DNA from 3 places in the Anaerotignum propionicum DSM 1682 genome. Region 1 is predicted to be linked to each of the others. Evidence: predicted binding sites of a transcription regulator. Region 1 holds the regulator's gene; each other region holds the start of a gene.
The links. The regulator Rex, encoded in region 1, represses fermentation and respiration genes when NADH is low (regulators of the CRP and FNR family bind a similar motif). The targets are predictions, from matches to a motif close to ATTGTTAANTANTTAACAAT.

Region 1 (5,517 bases):
AATTTTTTCTTATATTTTTTAATAATATCCATTGCTTGGGCATTTTCACCAAGGTGTATCAAAATATAGGTATAATTTAAAAAATAGATGGAGTTGTTTGCTTTTTTCAATGCGCCGCCATGAATGGTTTTCATTTTTTCCAAGGCTGTTTTGAAATCCCCCTTTTCTATATAAGCAACGGAAATATTCATAGTTAGCATTGCCCGAATGTTGCTGGGGTTTTTGCCTTGCAAAAGTTTTTCGGTTTCCACAATATAAGCATCAGGGTCTGATTCGATGAGAGGCATTAAAGCATTTACCTTTTCAGCAAATTTTTTAAACCAATGGGCGTAAAAAGCAAGACCAACACCCATGATAAAAATAAACAGGTAAAATACAATTTGTGAGTTGGCTCCCAATGCACTCCCTGCACCCAAAAGAACTACCAATAATATTAATGCCGCTAAATAAAAGATTCTCATTCCTTTTCCTCCTTCGTGTAGACGCTGATTCTTTCTGTATGCACAACCAATGGTCAATTATTTCGTTGAATAGCATCAAAATGCCTCTATAGCGTGACTAAAAGGGCAATTCTTTTCTGACGAGCAGAAATTTATCCGCCATCTGCATCTTTCAAGAATCAGTGCATCCTTCGTTTTTATTGGAGCTCTTCCCATTGGGCAAAGAGCAATTCCAAATGTTCTTCAAGCTTCGTTTTTTCTTCAAAAATCTGCTGTGCTTTTGTATAATCTGTGCTGGCATTTGCCATAGCTTCGTCTGCTTTCACAATGGCGCTCTCGGTTTCTTCAATTTCTTGCTCTAAGCGGGAGATTTTAGCGGCAAGTTTTCTTTCTGCTGCTTGTTGTTCCTTTTGCTTCAACCAGTCTACCTTTGTTTCGCTGACTGCTACAGGGGAGATCGAGGAAGACATGCCGGCTTCCTTTGCCCGTTCTGCCTCATTTCGAGCCTGCTCTGCCTTTTTTTCCAAATAATAATCATAGTTGCCTGTATATTGCGTAACTCCATTTGGTGATAATTCCAAAATTTTCTCTGCTGTTTTGTTAATAAAATAACGGTCATGGGAAATGTAGACAACTGTTCCCTCATAGCAGTTTAAGGCGTTCTCCAAAACTTCCTTTGAAAACATGTCCAAATGGTTGGTAGGCTCATCCAACATAAGCAGATTAGCTTTGGAAAGCATAATTTTTGCTAGGGAGACACGCCCTTTCTCTCCGCCGCTTAAAGCAGAAATAGGCTTAAATACATCATCATTGGTAAAAACAAAGGCCGCCAGTACATTTCTGATTTGTCCTGCCGTTAGATTGGGGTAGGTATCAGAAATTTCTGCGAATATGGTTTTGGTTTCATCCAGCTTTTGTTGTTCCTGATCATAATAGCCCACATGAACATTGGTACCCAAGCGAATAATGCCGGAATCTGCGGTCACTTCCCGCAGAAGCATTTTAAATAAAGTAGATTTGCCTACACCATTAGGTCCGATGATTGCGGCTTTTTCTCCACGCTTGACATCAAACCCCACGGATTGGAATATTTTATTGCCCCCGTAAGACTTGGAAAGGTCTTCGGTATGAAGCACATCATTTCCGCTGATAATAAGGGGAGATAGAGTGAGGCGCATTTGGTCGGGCAGAGCCTCAGGCCTTGCTACACGCTCTATTTTTTCCAAGGTTTTCTCACGGCTTTCCGCACGTTTGATGGACTTCTCCCGATTAAAGGAGCGAAGGGTGCGAATCACATCTTCTTGATGTTTGATTTCCTTTTGCTGATTATCAAAGGCCTTCTGCTGAATTTCTCTGTTGATTTCCTTTTGCTGGGTATAAAAGCTATAGTTTCCGTTGTAGATATAGGATTTTTTATGTTCAATTTCCACAACCTTAGTCACAATTCTATCTAAGAAATAACGGTCGTGGGAAATAATCAATACGGCTCCGTCATAGCTTCTGAGGAAATCCTCCAACCATTCAATGGAAGCGATGTCCAAATGATTTGTAGGCTCGTCCAGAAGGAGAATATCGGGCTTGGAAAGCAAAAGCTTTCCAAGAAAAATGCGGGTTTTTTGACCGCCGGAAAGCTGAGAAAGAGGGCGGTTAAAATCAGCCTCTCCAAAACCTAGTCCTTTTAGTACACCTCGTAGACGACTTTGATAGCTATAACCGTCGTTTTGCTCAAAAAAATGTTGTAAACGAGAATATTCTTCCATCTTGTCGGACAATTCCTGTCCCACAAGAGTCCCCATTTTGTTTTCCATTTCACGAAGAAGCTTTTCTGTTTCCAAAATTTTTTCAAAAACCGATAGCATTTCTTCATAGATTGTCCGTGTGCTTTCGGTTTGCTGATTCTGTGCCATGTACCCCAGAGTAGCATCTTTTTTCATGTAATACTCTCCGCCGTCGGCGGACGTTTCTCCTGTCAGTACACGGAACAAAGTGGTTTTGCCTGCGCCGTTTACCCCTACAATTGCGGCTTTTTCCTTTTCTTCCAAATGGAAGGTAATTTTGTCTAAAACTACATCAATGCCATAGGCCTTGTGTAGATCTTTACATGCTAGTATCATAGTTCTGTCCTCCGTTTTTTCTGGGGATACAGGTATAATCATAACAGAAAAAGGCTGATAATAAAAGAGTTATTGTTGACAATAAAATAACATAAGTGCTATACTGATTCTAAGTTGACAAGAGAGGATTTGGATAAAATGGACAGTGAGAAGAGAATTTCGCCGGCGGTGATTAATCGGCTCCCAAGATATTACCGCTATCTGGGCGATCTTTTGGAGAGCGATATTACCAGAATATCGTCTAAGGAGCTGAGTGCAAAAATGAACATCACTGCATCTCAAATTCGCCAGGATTTAAATAATTTCGGTGGTTTTGGGCAGCAGGGCTACGGGTACAACGTAGAGTATCTGCACAATGAAATTAAGAAGATTCTCGGGTTGGACAGGTTATACAATATGATTGTGGTTGGTGGGGGAAATATTGGTCAGGCTTTGGTAAATTACACCAATTTTGAAAAACGTGGTTTTGTTATCAAAGCTGTGTTCGACATTAACCCACGTATCATCGGAATGACCATCCGTGGTGTAGAAGTTCATGATGTTGACAAAATGGAAGAATACATCAAGAACAATAGTATAGACGTTGCGATTCTTACTTTACCTCGTTCCAAGGCGGTTAAGGTTGCCAACGACTTGGCTAAATGGGGCGTAAAGGGCATGTGGAACTTCAGTCATGTGGATTTGCAGGTGCCTGAGGATGTTTTGGTTGAAAATGTGCATTTGACAGACAGCTTGATGACCTTGCTTTATAAAATAAACGAAATGTATAGCGAGGAAAGCGAACTGCATCATCTTGCCAATGGATTGCCCATTAAGCCGATTGTTGATTTGGAAGACTAAACATGAAAAGACTGCTCCCTAGCGGGCAGTTTTTGTTTTATATAAAAAGGATGAGTGAATTGGTTCATATTTTTGCTTTTATTTCATATGTATTTGTATCCTGTATTACACCAGGGCCTAATAATATCATGTGCATGAACAATGGTGCCAAATATGGTGTGAAAAAAAGCCTGCCTTTTTGTGCAGGGGTGGCAACGGGTTTTTCTTTGATTTTGATTTGCAGCATTTTATGTAATCTATTTTTGTTTCGCTATATTCCGAAAATAGTTCAAATCATGACGATTTTTGGTGCGGCTTACATACTTTATTTGGCGTGGGTGATATGGAGAGACAAGCCCAAGGCGGCAAAAGAAGGCGGACGCCAATTAGATACACGGGGGTTTTTCACAGCGGTGATGCTTCAGTTTGTGAATCCAAAGGGTTTGTTATTTGGAATAACCCTAATTTCTAATTTTGTTTTTCCTTATGACCAATCAATCAAAGCTTTTTTGGTTGTACTTGTGTTTAACTGGATAGTTGTTTTATTAAGCTGTGGTTGCTGGGTACTTTTTGGTTCTGTATTTCGTAGTTTTTTTGATAGAAATAAAAAGCTATTGAATGGTATTATGGCGTTGCTTTTGGTTTATTGCGCCGCATCTTTATTCCTGTAACATCAAAATTTTTGTTCTTTTCATGAGGGAGTCCGTTATAAAAATAAAATAAGAAGTATTGCAGTGAGGAGCTATGGGAATGATTTCGGAAACAAAAGAAAAAAGGAGCTATTTATTTACCAATAAAGATTTAAAAAGACTGATTGTGCCTATCATCATAGAGCAATTTTTGGCGATTCTGGTGGGACTATCCGATTCAATCATGGTGGCCAGCGTTGGTGAGCACGCCGTTTCCGGAGTTTCTTTGGTGGATAATATTTTTGTATTGGTCATTTTTTTATTTGGAGCCCTTGCCACGGGAGGGGCTGTAGTTGCAGGACAATTTCTTGGGCAAAATAATCGAGAAAAAGCCTGTCAGGCCACGGATCAGCTTGTGATTTTAACAGCGGTTTCCTCTATTCTGATTACAGTAGGAATATACCTTACAAGGAATTTGATTTTACATAATATTTTTGGTAAAATTCAGCCAAATGTAATGGAAAGTGCAAAAACATATTTGATGATTGTTACTGCGTCCATTCCCTTTATTGCTCTCTATAATGCAGGGGCGGGAATTTTTCGTGCCATGGGTAATTCAAGGGTTCCTATGTACCTTTCTGTTCTCATGAATACAATCAATGTTGGGGGAAACGCAGTTTTAATTTTTGGCTTTGGAATGGGTGTTATGGGAGCCGCTATTCCTACACTGGTTTCCCGTATTGTTGCTGCCCTGGGGATTATCCTTCTCTTACGAGGACAGGAACATACCCTTCACCTTTCCAGACCTTTTTCCTTTCGTCCAAACAAGGTATTGTTGAAAAAGATTGCCTTTATCGGGATTCCCAATGGCTTGGAAAATAGTATGTTTCAATTGGGAAAAATCTTGGTTCTGAGTATGATAACCTCTTTTGGTACGGCGGCCATTGCAGCAAATGCCGTTGGTAATATCATTGCTATGTTCCAAATTATGCCTGGGATGGCGGTAAGTATGGCACTTGTGACGGTATGTTCCCGCTGTGTTGGGGCGGGGGATTATGATATGGTAAGATATTATACTCGAAAGATTTTAAAGCTTATTCATATACTGATTTTTGTTTTCAATGCCATTATTTTGATTGCATTGCCGTGGATTTTGATACTGTATCATCTATCACCGGAGGCAACGAAAATGACAACGGAAATTGCATGGCTCCATGGCATTTGCGCCATTATCATATGGCCTGAGGCTTTTTCCCTTGCCAATACTCTCAGAGCTGCAAACGATGTAAAATTTTGTATGGTTTGGTCCGTTTTTTCTATGTGGATTTTCCGAATTGTATTCAGCTATATTTTAGGGGTATATTTCCAAATGGGGCTTTACGGCGTTTGGATTGCCATGATTATTGACTGGTGTGTAAGAGCCATATTCTTCATTGTCCGCTATCGTGGCACAAGATGGCAAATGCACTGTATTTAGATTGGAAACGGAACTTTAATCTATTTTTATCAATGAAA
Region 2 (5,517 bases), 300 kb from region 1:
TACAAATTTGTATTTGATTTTTTTGTTTACTTTACCAATACTTCTTAATCAGGAAATCCTTCTTTTCATTCAATTACAACACAACCAACTCCTTGGATGAAGGCTCTTATATTTTATCTGATTTTATAGATAGAATCATATAGTTTTGCCCCTATGAGGGACCACTAATTGCAGCTTTAAATGGCGTTTTGAAATGCTAAAATCTTCTTGCTACCATTAAGCGTTTTCTAAAAGGCCTTGGGTATTCATAAAAGACCGAAAAAAACCAAGCCTCTATATTCTGAGCAGATAATGATATTAATCTAAAGCAAACAAAAAAAGCTTCCTTTGGAAACCAAAGGAAGCTTCTGGATACATTTATAAAATAATTAGTTGTTAGCCTTTGCTGCTTTGTATTTTCTGACTGCATCAGCCAATTTAGGCAGGATAACCTTAACGTCACCAACGATACCCAAGTCGGAAACTTCGAAAATGGGAGCTGTGTCGTTTTTGTTGATGGAAATAACCAATTCGGAGTTCTCCATACCTGCAACGTGCTGAATTGCACCGGAAATACCACAAGCCATGTACAGGTCAGGGCGTACTGTCTTACCTGTCTGGCCAACCTGACGATCTTTTTCAATCCAACCAGCGTCAACACATGCTCTGGAAGAACCAACTTCTGCGCCCAATGCATCTGCTACGTCTCTGATTAAATCGAAGCCCTGTGCACCACCGATACCACGGCCACCGGATACGATCAATTTTGCTTCTGTCAAGTCAACAGCCTTCTTGTCAGCCTTTACAACTTCAAGAATTTCAACGTTCATATCAGCGTCAGTAAAATCAACGTTGAATTTGATTAATTCGCCTGTTCTTGTTGTGTCTTTTGCAATTCTCTTCATAACACCAGGACGTACTGTTGCCATCTGAGGTTTTGTTCTAGGGCACATCAATGTTGCCATGATGTTACCACCGAATGCAGGACGAGTCATAAGAAGTGCTCTTGTAGGATCTTCACAGCCCATAGCTGCTTCCTTCGCGAATTCTTCTTCTGTCTTTGCCATTCTCAAGCCTGTTGTATCTGCAACCAAACCTGTTTTTACACGGCTAGCTACACGAGGAGCCACGTCACGACCGATGGAAGATGCACCAAACAGCATGATTTCGGGATCATATTCGTTAACGATTGCTGTGATAGCTTTTGTATAAGGCTCTGTTACATACTCTTTCAAATAAGGGCTGTCAACAAGGATAACCTTGTCTGCACCGTAGTGGAAAAGTTTGTCAACCTGACCTTCAATTTCATGACCCAACAGGACTGCAACTACTTCATCCTTGAGGTCTTCTTTCAATCTGGTGGATTCGCCAACAAGTTCCAGACCTACGTTCTGAACTTTACCGCTTCTCTGTTCAATTACTACAAAAATACCTTTACTCATTGTAGGGTTTCCTCCTTATATTCCAAATTTAGTATATAGTTCTTTCTGCTCGATTAAAGTTGTTTGCAAATTAGATGATAAACTTAGCTTCCAACTTGTCGATAATAGCCTGAACTGCCTCTTCTGCGGACAGATCTTTCAGAATTGTACCAGCGCCCTTAACTTCTTTTGTGAAGGACTGATATACGTTTGTAGGGGAACCCTTTAAACCGATCATGTCAAGTTCAAGTTCAGCTTTCAAATCTTCAAAACCTAAAGTTTTAACTTCTTTTTCATAAGCTTCAACGATACCCTTTACGGACATGTATCTAGGGGTAGCCAATTCAGCGATTGCTGTCAATAAGCAAGGAGTTTTGATTTTGATGATGTGGTAACCATCTTCAAACTGTCTCTTAACAACAACATATTCTTCTGTAGCTTCCTGAACTTCTTCAACATAAGAAACCTGAGGAACCTGCAATTTTTCACCAATCTGAGGACCAACCTGAGCTGTGTCACCATCGATAGCCTGACGGCCTGTGATAATCAAGTCATAGCCGATTTTCTTTAAAGCTGCAGCCAAAATACCGGATGTAGCATATGTATCGGAGCCACCGAATTCTCTAGCGGAAACAAGGTAAGCTTCGTCGCAACCCATAGCCAAAGCTTCTCTCAAAGCAACGTCTGCCTGAGGAGGTCCCATGGATACAACTGTTACAGTGCCACCCAATTGTTCTTTCAACTGAAGAGCAGCCTCGATACCTGTTTTGTCATCATGGTTAATGATAGAAGGTACACCATCACGAATCAGGGTGCCTGTTTTAGGATCGATTTTAACTTCAACTGTGTCTGGTACTTGTTTAATACATACAACGATTTTCATTATAGTTGTTCTCCTTCCAAAATATAGTAGTATCTCGCTTCGTATCTAGATTCAGAAACTATTTATCAAACCTTCATTGCGCCGGAGATAATCATCTTCATTGCTTCGGATGTACCTTCGTAAATTTCTGTAATCTTAGCGTCACGCATAGCTCTTTCTACAGGGTATTCGCGGCAGTAACCGTAGCCACCAAGCAGCTGAACACATACTCTAGTTACTTCGTTAGCTACTTCAGAGCCAAACAGCTTGCACATAGCTGCCAAAGGAGCAAAATTTTCATGATTGTCTTTCGCTGTTGCTGCTCTCCAAACCATCAATCTAGCAGCATCAACTTTTGTCTGGCATTCAGCAAGTTTGAACTGTGTGTTCTGGAACTTGTTGATTGTTTTGCCAAACTGCTTTCTTTCTTTAACATACTTCATTGCTTCGTCGATAGCGCCCTGAGCGATACCTACAGACTGAGCACCGATACCGATACGACCGCCAGCAAGAGCTGTCATAGCGATTTTGTAGCCCTGTCCTTCTTTACCAAGCAATCTGCTTGCGGGTACTCTTACGTTTTCGTAAGCAACTTCACAGTTGGAAGCAGCTCTGATACCCATACGTTCAATATTTTCACCTACTGTAATACCAGGCATTGTTCTATCCAAAATAAATGCGGACATACCTTTAGGTCCCAAAGTCTTGTCTGTCAAAGCAAATACAATGAATGTATCAGCAAAGCCGGAGTTTGTTGTAAAGATCTTTGTACCATTGATGATATAGTCATCGCCATCTTTGAGTGCTTCTGTACGAACACCGGAAGCATCTGTACCAGCGCCGGGCTCTGTCAAACCAAAGCAACCAACTTTATGACCATCAACCAATGGTCTTAAGAATTCCTGCTTCTGAGCTTCGGTGCCGAATTCATTGATACAAGGGCAGCAAAGAGATGTATGAACGGAAAGAGTGATACCTGTGGATGCGTCAACTTTAGATACTTCTTCCATAGCCAATGTGTATGTAAGAACATCTGCGCCCTGGCCGCCGTATTCTCTGGAGTAAGGAATACCGAACATACCAGCCTTCTGCAGCTTTGCAACGAGGCCCTGATCATATTCTTCAGACTCGTCCATATCCTTTGCTATGGGTTTGATTTCTGTTTCAGCAAATTTTCTGAACAACTCTTGCTGAAGCACTTGAGTTTTTGTTAATTTGAAATCCATTTAATATTCCTCCTATTTTTAAAAAATTTTAAAACAATCGATGCGGGCCATCAATCATTTTATTTAATAACCTACAACTTCACTTGCTACTTCTTAACGTTGTCGCATTAACGTTGTTACAAGACGTTCAAATACATTTCAAGATCGCTTGCACAATAAGAAAATGCCTTTCGCACGTCCATCATGAATATAACATTTTTGTTTAAAAATTGTCAACTCATTTGTTAATAAATATTCCATAAAAAACGACCACGTTTTATGGTAATACCGCCGTATTTTTCAGCGAAATTAGCATAAAAAAAACCACAAAAAGCCATTTTGCAAATTGTACTTCTATAAGCACATATACCTTGTTTTCTTCCTTGTTGCCGATATTTTCTCATATTTATTTGCCCAAATAAACATAATAAAATGAAAACTGACTAATATTTAGTATGCAAGATATATACTCTAAAAAAGTACACAATACCCCAAAGGTATGTGCAACTCTAGCTTTTTTGTCCTTCTTTACTTTACACTATTGTCTTTTCTATGTCAATATATTTCGCATGGAAGCAAAAATTTTCTCCCTCCTATTGTCATACAACTCATAGTCAATACTACTAAAAAGATTCGCATCCGAAATAATAGCTTTTTTCCCATAAAACTTATTTTTAATTAGCTATTTCTCTTTTAAAGCATTTATTATTTTTTGATGCTTTTACACCTTCTCCGTCTGCCTTCAAACCAATCTAAAAAAATAATAAGAAAGTCTAAAATTAAGTAAATCTTTAACAGCTTAGAACGGTAACGCTCTATTTTCTTTTCGCTGTTTGGTTGTAAATATTTAAAAAAGAAGAACCTGAAAATAATCCGAGCCTTTCCTCTGCACCGATTCACTCAAATCAAATCTTCTACCCAATCTTAGCATTGTTCCCTCCACATAAAGATCATAATTAGCTATTCTTTCATTAATATATAATAAAATTAACTAAATCCTTTTTTGTACCTTTATTTTTCTATAATCAACTCATGATCTTCCGCTATACGAGAGATATCTGTCTATATAAATTGATAACTGCAAAATCATATTATTTTTCGGGAAATACACGAGGAATCATACACTTAGGTTTCCTTTGCGTCAAACGGGAGCTGCGTCCAGTCATCGAAATCAGGGAATTCCCTGTCATATTCATAATATCTTTCTTCAGGATAAAATTGCTGGTCCAATTGCACTGCACGAAACATGCCAACCCCCAAAATGGTAAGTAAAGCAACGCAGATGCCGAGATAAATCAGTCCTGCTTTCGCCAAATTTCTTCGATTTACATTACTATATTTATCAAAAGCCCATATGAAAAAAACAATTATGTTGATGATAGGAATCATTAAAATGAAACCAATAAACAGATAATCTCCTACTGATAGGGGCGCATAGATGTCATCCCTAGGCAAAGCTTCTTGCACTTGGGTCTTTTCCCCTTTTTTTTCAGTCTTGTTTAGTATATTTCCGCAGTTTATGCAATAAACATCTACTTCACCAACATTCTGACCACAATGTATACATTTTCTGCTCATCAAAATCATCCTTTCGCAAAAAGCCTATTTCAAGTTTATCATAGATTTTTATATTCGTCATAAAACTTTTTCTTAAATTTTAATTGTAAACCTTTTTCATCATTAAAGTTGACAAATCTCCCCTTAAAGGTTTACAATCCTTTTAAAAACTGCAAAAGGAGTTTACAATGAGAACAAAAGAATTAGCAACAATCTCACTTATGACCGCAATCATTTGTATTTTAGCCCCTATCAGCATTCCAATCCCTTTTAGTCCAGTGGCGCTAACGCTATGTACCTTTGCTCTTTATTTGTCTGCCTATGTTTTGAAGCCAAAACAGGCAATTGCAGCAACTGCCTTGTATTTATTTATTGGTTCCATTGGCATTCCGGTATTTTCCGGATACACCGCTGGTTTTGCTAAATTTGCAGGCCCCGGCGGCGGCTATTTGGTGGGATATCTTTTTTTAGTTGCCATCAGCGCCTATTTTGT
Region 3 (5,517 bases), 300 kb from region 1:
CGGGACGTATTCCCATAAAGGGTCTGATGGTAGCCATAATGTTTCCTCCTTATTTTAATAAGCGTACTTTGATTACGCTGTTGATGGCATATAAATCTCTAATCAATTCATCTTCATTTTCTGGAAGGCTGTCACAGACGATAATGTTATATGCCAACTCTCCTTTAGAGTTATTTACCAATTTATCGATATTAATACTGTATTTTGTGAAAACAGCACCTAGCTGACCAATCATATTTACAATATTTCTATGGGAAACAGCAATACGAGGTTTTCCATTATAAGGAACGGTACAATTGGGGAAATTAACGGAATTTTTCACATTTCCGTAGTACAAATAATCCCGGAGTTCCTCGGCAACCATGATAGCGCAATTTTCCTCGGATTCCGGTGTGGAAGCACCCAGGTGAGGGGTGACAATGATATTTTCATTCCCTAGGAGTTCTTTCTCAGGGAAATCAGTGATATAACGGGAAATGATACCTTGATCCAAAGCCTCTTTCAGGGCATCATTATCCACTAACCCGCCCCTTGCAAAGTTTAACAAACGTGCGCCTCTTTTGGTTTTGGAGAACAATGTCTCGTTATAGGTGTGCTTTGTTTTATCGTTCAAAGGAATATGTAGGGTAATATAGTCGCTTTTTGCCACAACATCCTCAATGGAGTCTGCTTTTTCCACAGAGGGGGACAGATGCCAAGCGGATTCCAAAGACAGGTATGGATCATAGCCAACCACATCCATGCCCAAGTCAAGAGCGGCGTTTGCCACCAACACGCCGATGGCACCTAAGCCGATAACTCCAAGGGTTTTGCCCAAAATTTCAGGGCCTGTGAAGTTTTTCTTGCCTGCTTCGATGTCTTTTTCCAAAGCGTCACTTTCGCAAATGGTCTGTACCCATGCCGAGCCATCAACGATTCGGCGGGAGGATATGAACAAGCCTGTTAAAACCAGTTCCTTTACTGCATTGGCATTGCCACCGGGTGCATTGAAAACGGGGATTCCCCTTCTTGAACACTGATCCACTGGAACATTATTTGTTCCCGCACCTGCACGGGCAACTGCCAATAAATTGTCGTTTAAGGGCATGCTATGCATATCAAAGCTGCGCAAAATAATTCCATCGGGATTTTCTGCGGTGTTATCTATATGAAAGTGCTTCTCCGACAGCTTTCCCAAGCCTGTGGGAGCAATATTGTTTAATGTACGTATTGTAAACATAATACTCTCCTTATTTGTTTTCCAATTCAAATTTTTTCATAAATGCAACCAATTTTTCCACGCCTTCCACAGGCATTGCGTTGTATATACTTGCCCGCATACCACCAACAGTACGGTGACCCTTAAGGTTCACGAAACCAAGGGCATCAGCTTCCTTAATGAATTTTGCGTTCAATTCATCTGTCGGCAGAATGAAGGGTGCATTCATCAAAGAGCGATCCTTTGGCACTACGGTGCCTTTGAACAAGGAAGATGCATCCAAAAAGTCATAAAGCAGGGAAGCCTTATGCTCGTTTATTTTTTGAATGGCAGCTACGCCCCCTTGGCGTTTTACCCAGTCAAAAACAAGCCCCATAAAATAAATACCATATGTGGGAGGGGTATTGTACAAGGAATCATTTTCTGCATGAATATCATAGCGAAGCATGGTAGGTGTAAAATCCATAGCATTGCCCAACAGATCTTCACGGATGATGACAACAGTAACCCCTGCAGGGCCTAAATTCTTTTGTGCACCTGCATAAAGCAAGCCGAATTTTGTGACATCAATTTCCTCGGACAATATGGAGGAAGACATATCGCCTACCAATGTTACATTTCCTGTATCGGGCAGTTCTGTCCAACGGGTGCCGTAAACGGTATTATTCAAAGTTATGTAAAAATAATCTGCATCCGGGTCGAATTTGGAAGAATCTAATTGGGGAATGCGGTCAAATGTGGTTTCGGCAGAGGATGCCACAACATTTACCTTTCCGTATTTTTTTGCCTCTTCCGCAGCTTTTTTCGCCCATTGTCCAGTAATGACGTAATCTGCTTTATTATTTTTATTCATCAGGTTTAGGGGAACCATAGCAAACTGCGTGGAACCGCCGCCCTGAAGAAACAAAATTTTATAGTTATCGGGAATATGCATCAATTCCTTTAAATCAGCCTTAGCTTTTGCCAAAATAGATTCAAACATTTTAGATCGATGGCTCATCTCCATAACTGACATACCAGAGGAAGGATAACAAACAAGCTCACGTTGTGCTTGTTCTAATACTTCTACGGGTAGCATGGATGGTCCTGCTGAGAAATTGAATACTCTTTTTTCCATAAATAAGCCTCCTAAAATGATTTGTTATGGGACATTTGCCGTCTTGTCTCTATGGTGCGGTCAAATGTGCAAATTTAGTCTTAGAAGAATTATAACACCTTAACGGGAACCGTCAACATAAAAGAGGGAATTTCTTTAGCTACAAAGCTTTTTTGGAGGAACGGGCAAAAAGCAAGATGGGTTTTGTGAAATCTTTGGCAAAATGCACAGAGAAATGTGAAAAAACTTGTATGAAAATGGTTGGAAAACATAATATAATACAATAGCACCTTTTAGTGAAAAATGCAATATACTTCTTTTAATACAACAAAAAACCCTAAAATTCAAGGGTTTCCATGTTTTTATAGATAAAAAGTATAACGTATTGTTTTTCTAGGACTTACAAGAATGCTTTGTTCAAAAATTCTGATGCGTTACAGTTGTTCTAAAGCGAACAAGCAATTGTTGTATACGGAGATAAATTTGTTGTTTTCGGAAAGATTGGAAGAAAGTTTTTCGGTGTTTCCTCATAAGGATATTAAGAAAGGGGGCGGACAAATGAAAGGGAAAATTTCCGTCAAAGAAGGTATTAAAATTGGCTGTTTATGTGCTCTGATTGGCATATGCGTTTGTGTAGCTGCTGTGGGAAGTAAGAAAAAGGTGGCAGTAATGCTTCCTGTTGATCAAAAAATAATTATTCTGGATGCAGGGCACGGCGGTTGGGACCCGGGTAAGACTGGTTCCTTGGGAAAGGATGAAAAAAATATCAATTTGGCGGTTATGGAAAAATTACAGCAATATTTGGAGCAAGGGGGCGCTACGGTTTATATTACCCGTGCCACTGATGAGGCACTGGGCAGTAAAAAAAAGGCTGATATGGCGGAACGGAAAAAAATTGCCAATGAAAGCAATGGAGATATCTTGGTTAGTATTCATCAAAATGCTTTTCCGTCTACCGGAGCAAAGGGTGCCCAAGTTTTTTATCACAAATCCAGTGAAGACGGAAAAAATTTGGCAGAATTGATTCAGGAGCGGCTAAAAACAAATGTAGATAATGAAAACAAACGATTAGCAAAGCAAAACAGCGATTATTACATATTACGCACCACAGAGATTCCCGCAGTCATTGTGGAGTGTGGTTTTATTTCCAACCCTGCGGAGGAGCAGCTTTTGAATGATGAGGCTTATCAAACAAAGCTGGCTTGGGCAATTTATTTGGGTATCATTGACTATTTTTCACAAACGGAAAGCGTTTGATGATTTTGTTTACAGGCTGATAAAAACAGGCTATAATTGGTATAATAAACTGAAAGGTTTAAATAAGGAAGGAATAGAACATGGAAAATGGATTTGAAAAATTGGGCTTGTCCTCTGTTTTGACGAAAGCATTGGCGAAACAAGGGATAGAAACGCCCACAGAGATACAGAAACATATGATACCCTATATTCTATCGGGCAAAGATGTGATTGGCCGTTCCGAAACCGGTTCGGGAAAAACGTTAGCCTATCTTTTGCCTATTTTTCAGCGCTTGGATTTGGGGGTAAAGGGTGCACAGGCAATTATCTTGACCCCTACCCATGAGCTGGCGGCGCAGGTGTTTCATCAGGCAGAGCTTTTGGAGGAAAACAGTGGACTGGACATTGGTTGTATGCTCATCATTGGTTCTGCTGGGCCACAGCGTCAATTGGAAAGACTAAAGGAGAAGCCACGCATTCTCATTGGTTCCACAGGAAGAATTTTGGACTTTATCAAGCGTAAAAAAGTCCCCGCTCATTTGGTAAAAACAATTGTTTTGGATGAGGGCGACCGTCTGTTGGAGGATGGAAACTTTGAGGATGTGGCAAGCGTTGTAAAATCCACGCTGAAAGAGAGGCAGATTGTTTTGCTTTCCGCATCCGTTGATGAGGAAACGAGGGAGCGGAGTAAAAAACTAATGAAGGAGGGTGGGCTGTTTATTGAGGCAAAGACGGGCAGTCTGGTTCCTCAGGGCATCTCCCATTATTATATTTTGGCCACTCAAAGGGATAAATTTTTACAGCTTAGAAAAATTTTAGCAGGAGAAAAACCACAAAGAGCTATTGTGTTTTTAAATAATCCTGAAAACATTGAAGTTACGGTGGATAAGCTTTGTTTTCATGGTATTAAAGCGGCAGGAATTTACGGCAAAGCGGCAAAGCTTGACAGAAAAAACGCTTTGGAGGATTTTCGCAATGGCAGGGCAAATGTATTGGTGGCTTCGGATATTGGAGCGAGAGGCTTAGATATTGAAGGGGTAACCCACATTATCAATATGGACGTGCCCGAGGAACCAAGTCATTATCTTCATAGAGCAGGGCGTTGCGGCAGAAAAGGTACAGAAGGGACTACCATTACTTTGGTTACACCCTACGAAAGACGGTGGGTGCATAAGTATGAGAAGGTGTGGGGGCTTCGGTTTGTGCAGAAGGAAATGGCCTTTGGCAAATTGGTTGACAGTACTATGACCAAAAAAGATTTAGACAAACCACAAAAAACAAAAAAACCAAAGATGAGGAATTTGGCGAAAGAGCTGTTGTTTGGGCGGACAAGCCGAAAAAAGAGACTAAAGTTACGCATAAGGAAACAGTGAAAGGGAAGGATAAAAAAGAGCCTGAAAAAGAGGAATTAGGTTTTTTTGCAAAAAAAGCAAAAAAACAGGCAGAAAAAGCTAAAAATAAATTACAAAACCAAAAAAAATAATTGTTCTAACGCCTAGAATAGGGTATGATAGATAGGAAAAAAGATTTATTTGAGGAGGTACTGAATATGAGTGACAAATGCGGATGCGGATGTGGATGCGATCACGAACATGACCACGAACACGAAGAAATGGGATTGGAAACAATGTTTTTAACATTGGATGATGATACTGAATTGGAATGCGGCATTCTGGGTGTATTTGAGGTTGAAGGTGTGGAGGACAAGCAGTTTATTGCCTTAATGCCTTTGGAAGATGAAACCGTATTACTGTACGAATACAAAGAAGTTGGTGAAGAGATCGAGTTGGAGGTCATCGAAGAAGATGAATTGTTCGACAAGGTTTCTGCCGCATTTAATGACTTATTTGAGGACGAAGACGAAGAATAAAATGAGATAAAATTCCTCAGAAGGGGTGTCGGCTTAGCCGGCACCCTAGACTTTATCTGAAATTTAGCACGAAGGGAGATATTTTGATATTTTTTATAAAAAAATACTCCCATCGTC

Region 2: a site for Rex is predicted at 3,686-3,705, ahead of CPRO_RS02345 (acyl-CoA dehydrogenase family protein). Genes of this name have one in related genera too.
Region 3: a site for Rex is predicted at 2,498-2,517, ahead of serC (3-phosphoserine/phosphohydroxythreonine transaminase). Genes of this name have one in related genera too.

Annotation. Positions count from the first base shown of each region.
Region 1 is NZ_CP014223.1:200,323-205,839, forward strand. It holds gene CPRO_RS00910 (hypothetical protein) at 1-461, opposite strand, end outside; gene CPRO_RS00915 (ABC-F family ATP-binding cassette domain-containing protein) at 638-2,554, opposite strand; gene CPRO_RS00920 (redox-sensing transcriptional repressor Rex) at 2,693-3,394, shown strand; gene CPRO_RS00925 (LysE family translocator) at 3,397-4,044, shown strand; gene CPRO_RS00930 (MATE family efflux transporter) at 4,124-5,479, shown strand.
Region 2 is NZ_CP014223.1:501,826-507,342, reverse strand. It holds gene CPRO_RS02355 (electron transfer flavoprotein subunit alpha/FixB family protein) at 369-1,421, opposite strand; gene CPRO_RS02350 (electron transfer flavoprotein subunit beta/FixA family protein) at 1,492-2,283, opposite strand; gene CPRO_RS02345 (acyl-CoA dehydrogenase family protein) at 2,349-3,488, opposite strand; gene CPRO_RS02340 (hypothetical protein) at 4,593-5,045, opposite strand; gene CPRO_RS02335 (biotin transporter BioY) at 5,213-5,517, shown strand, end outside.
Region 3 is NZ_CP014223.1:3,022,728-3,028,244, reverse strand. It holds gene CPRO_RS14295 (DUF1015 domain-containing protein) at 1-37, opposite strand, end outside; gene CPRO_RS14290 (3-phosphoglycerate dehydrogenase family protein) at 50-1,219, opposite strand; gene serC (3-phosphoserine/phosphohydroxythreonine transaminase) at 1,230-2,315, opposite strand; gene cwlD (N-acetylmuramoyl-L-alanine amidase CwlD) at 2,853-3,551, shown strand; gene CPRO_RS14275 (DEAD/DEAH box helicase) at 3,632-4,903, shown strand; gene CPRO_RS14270 (DUF1292 domain-containing protein) at 5,080-5,400, shown strand.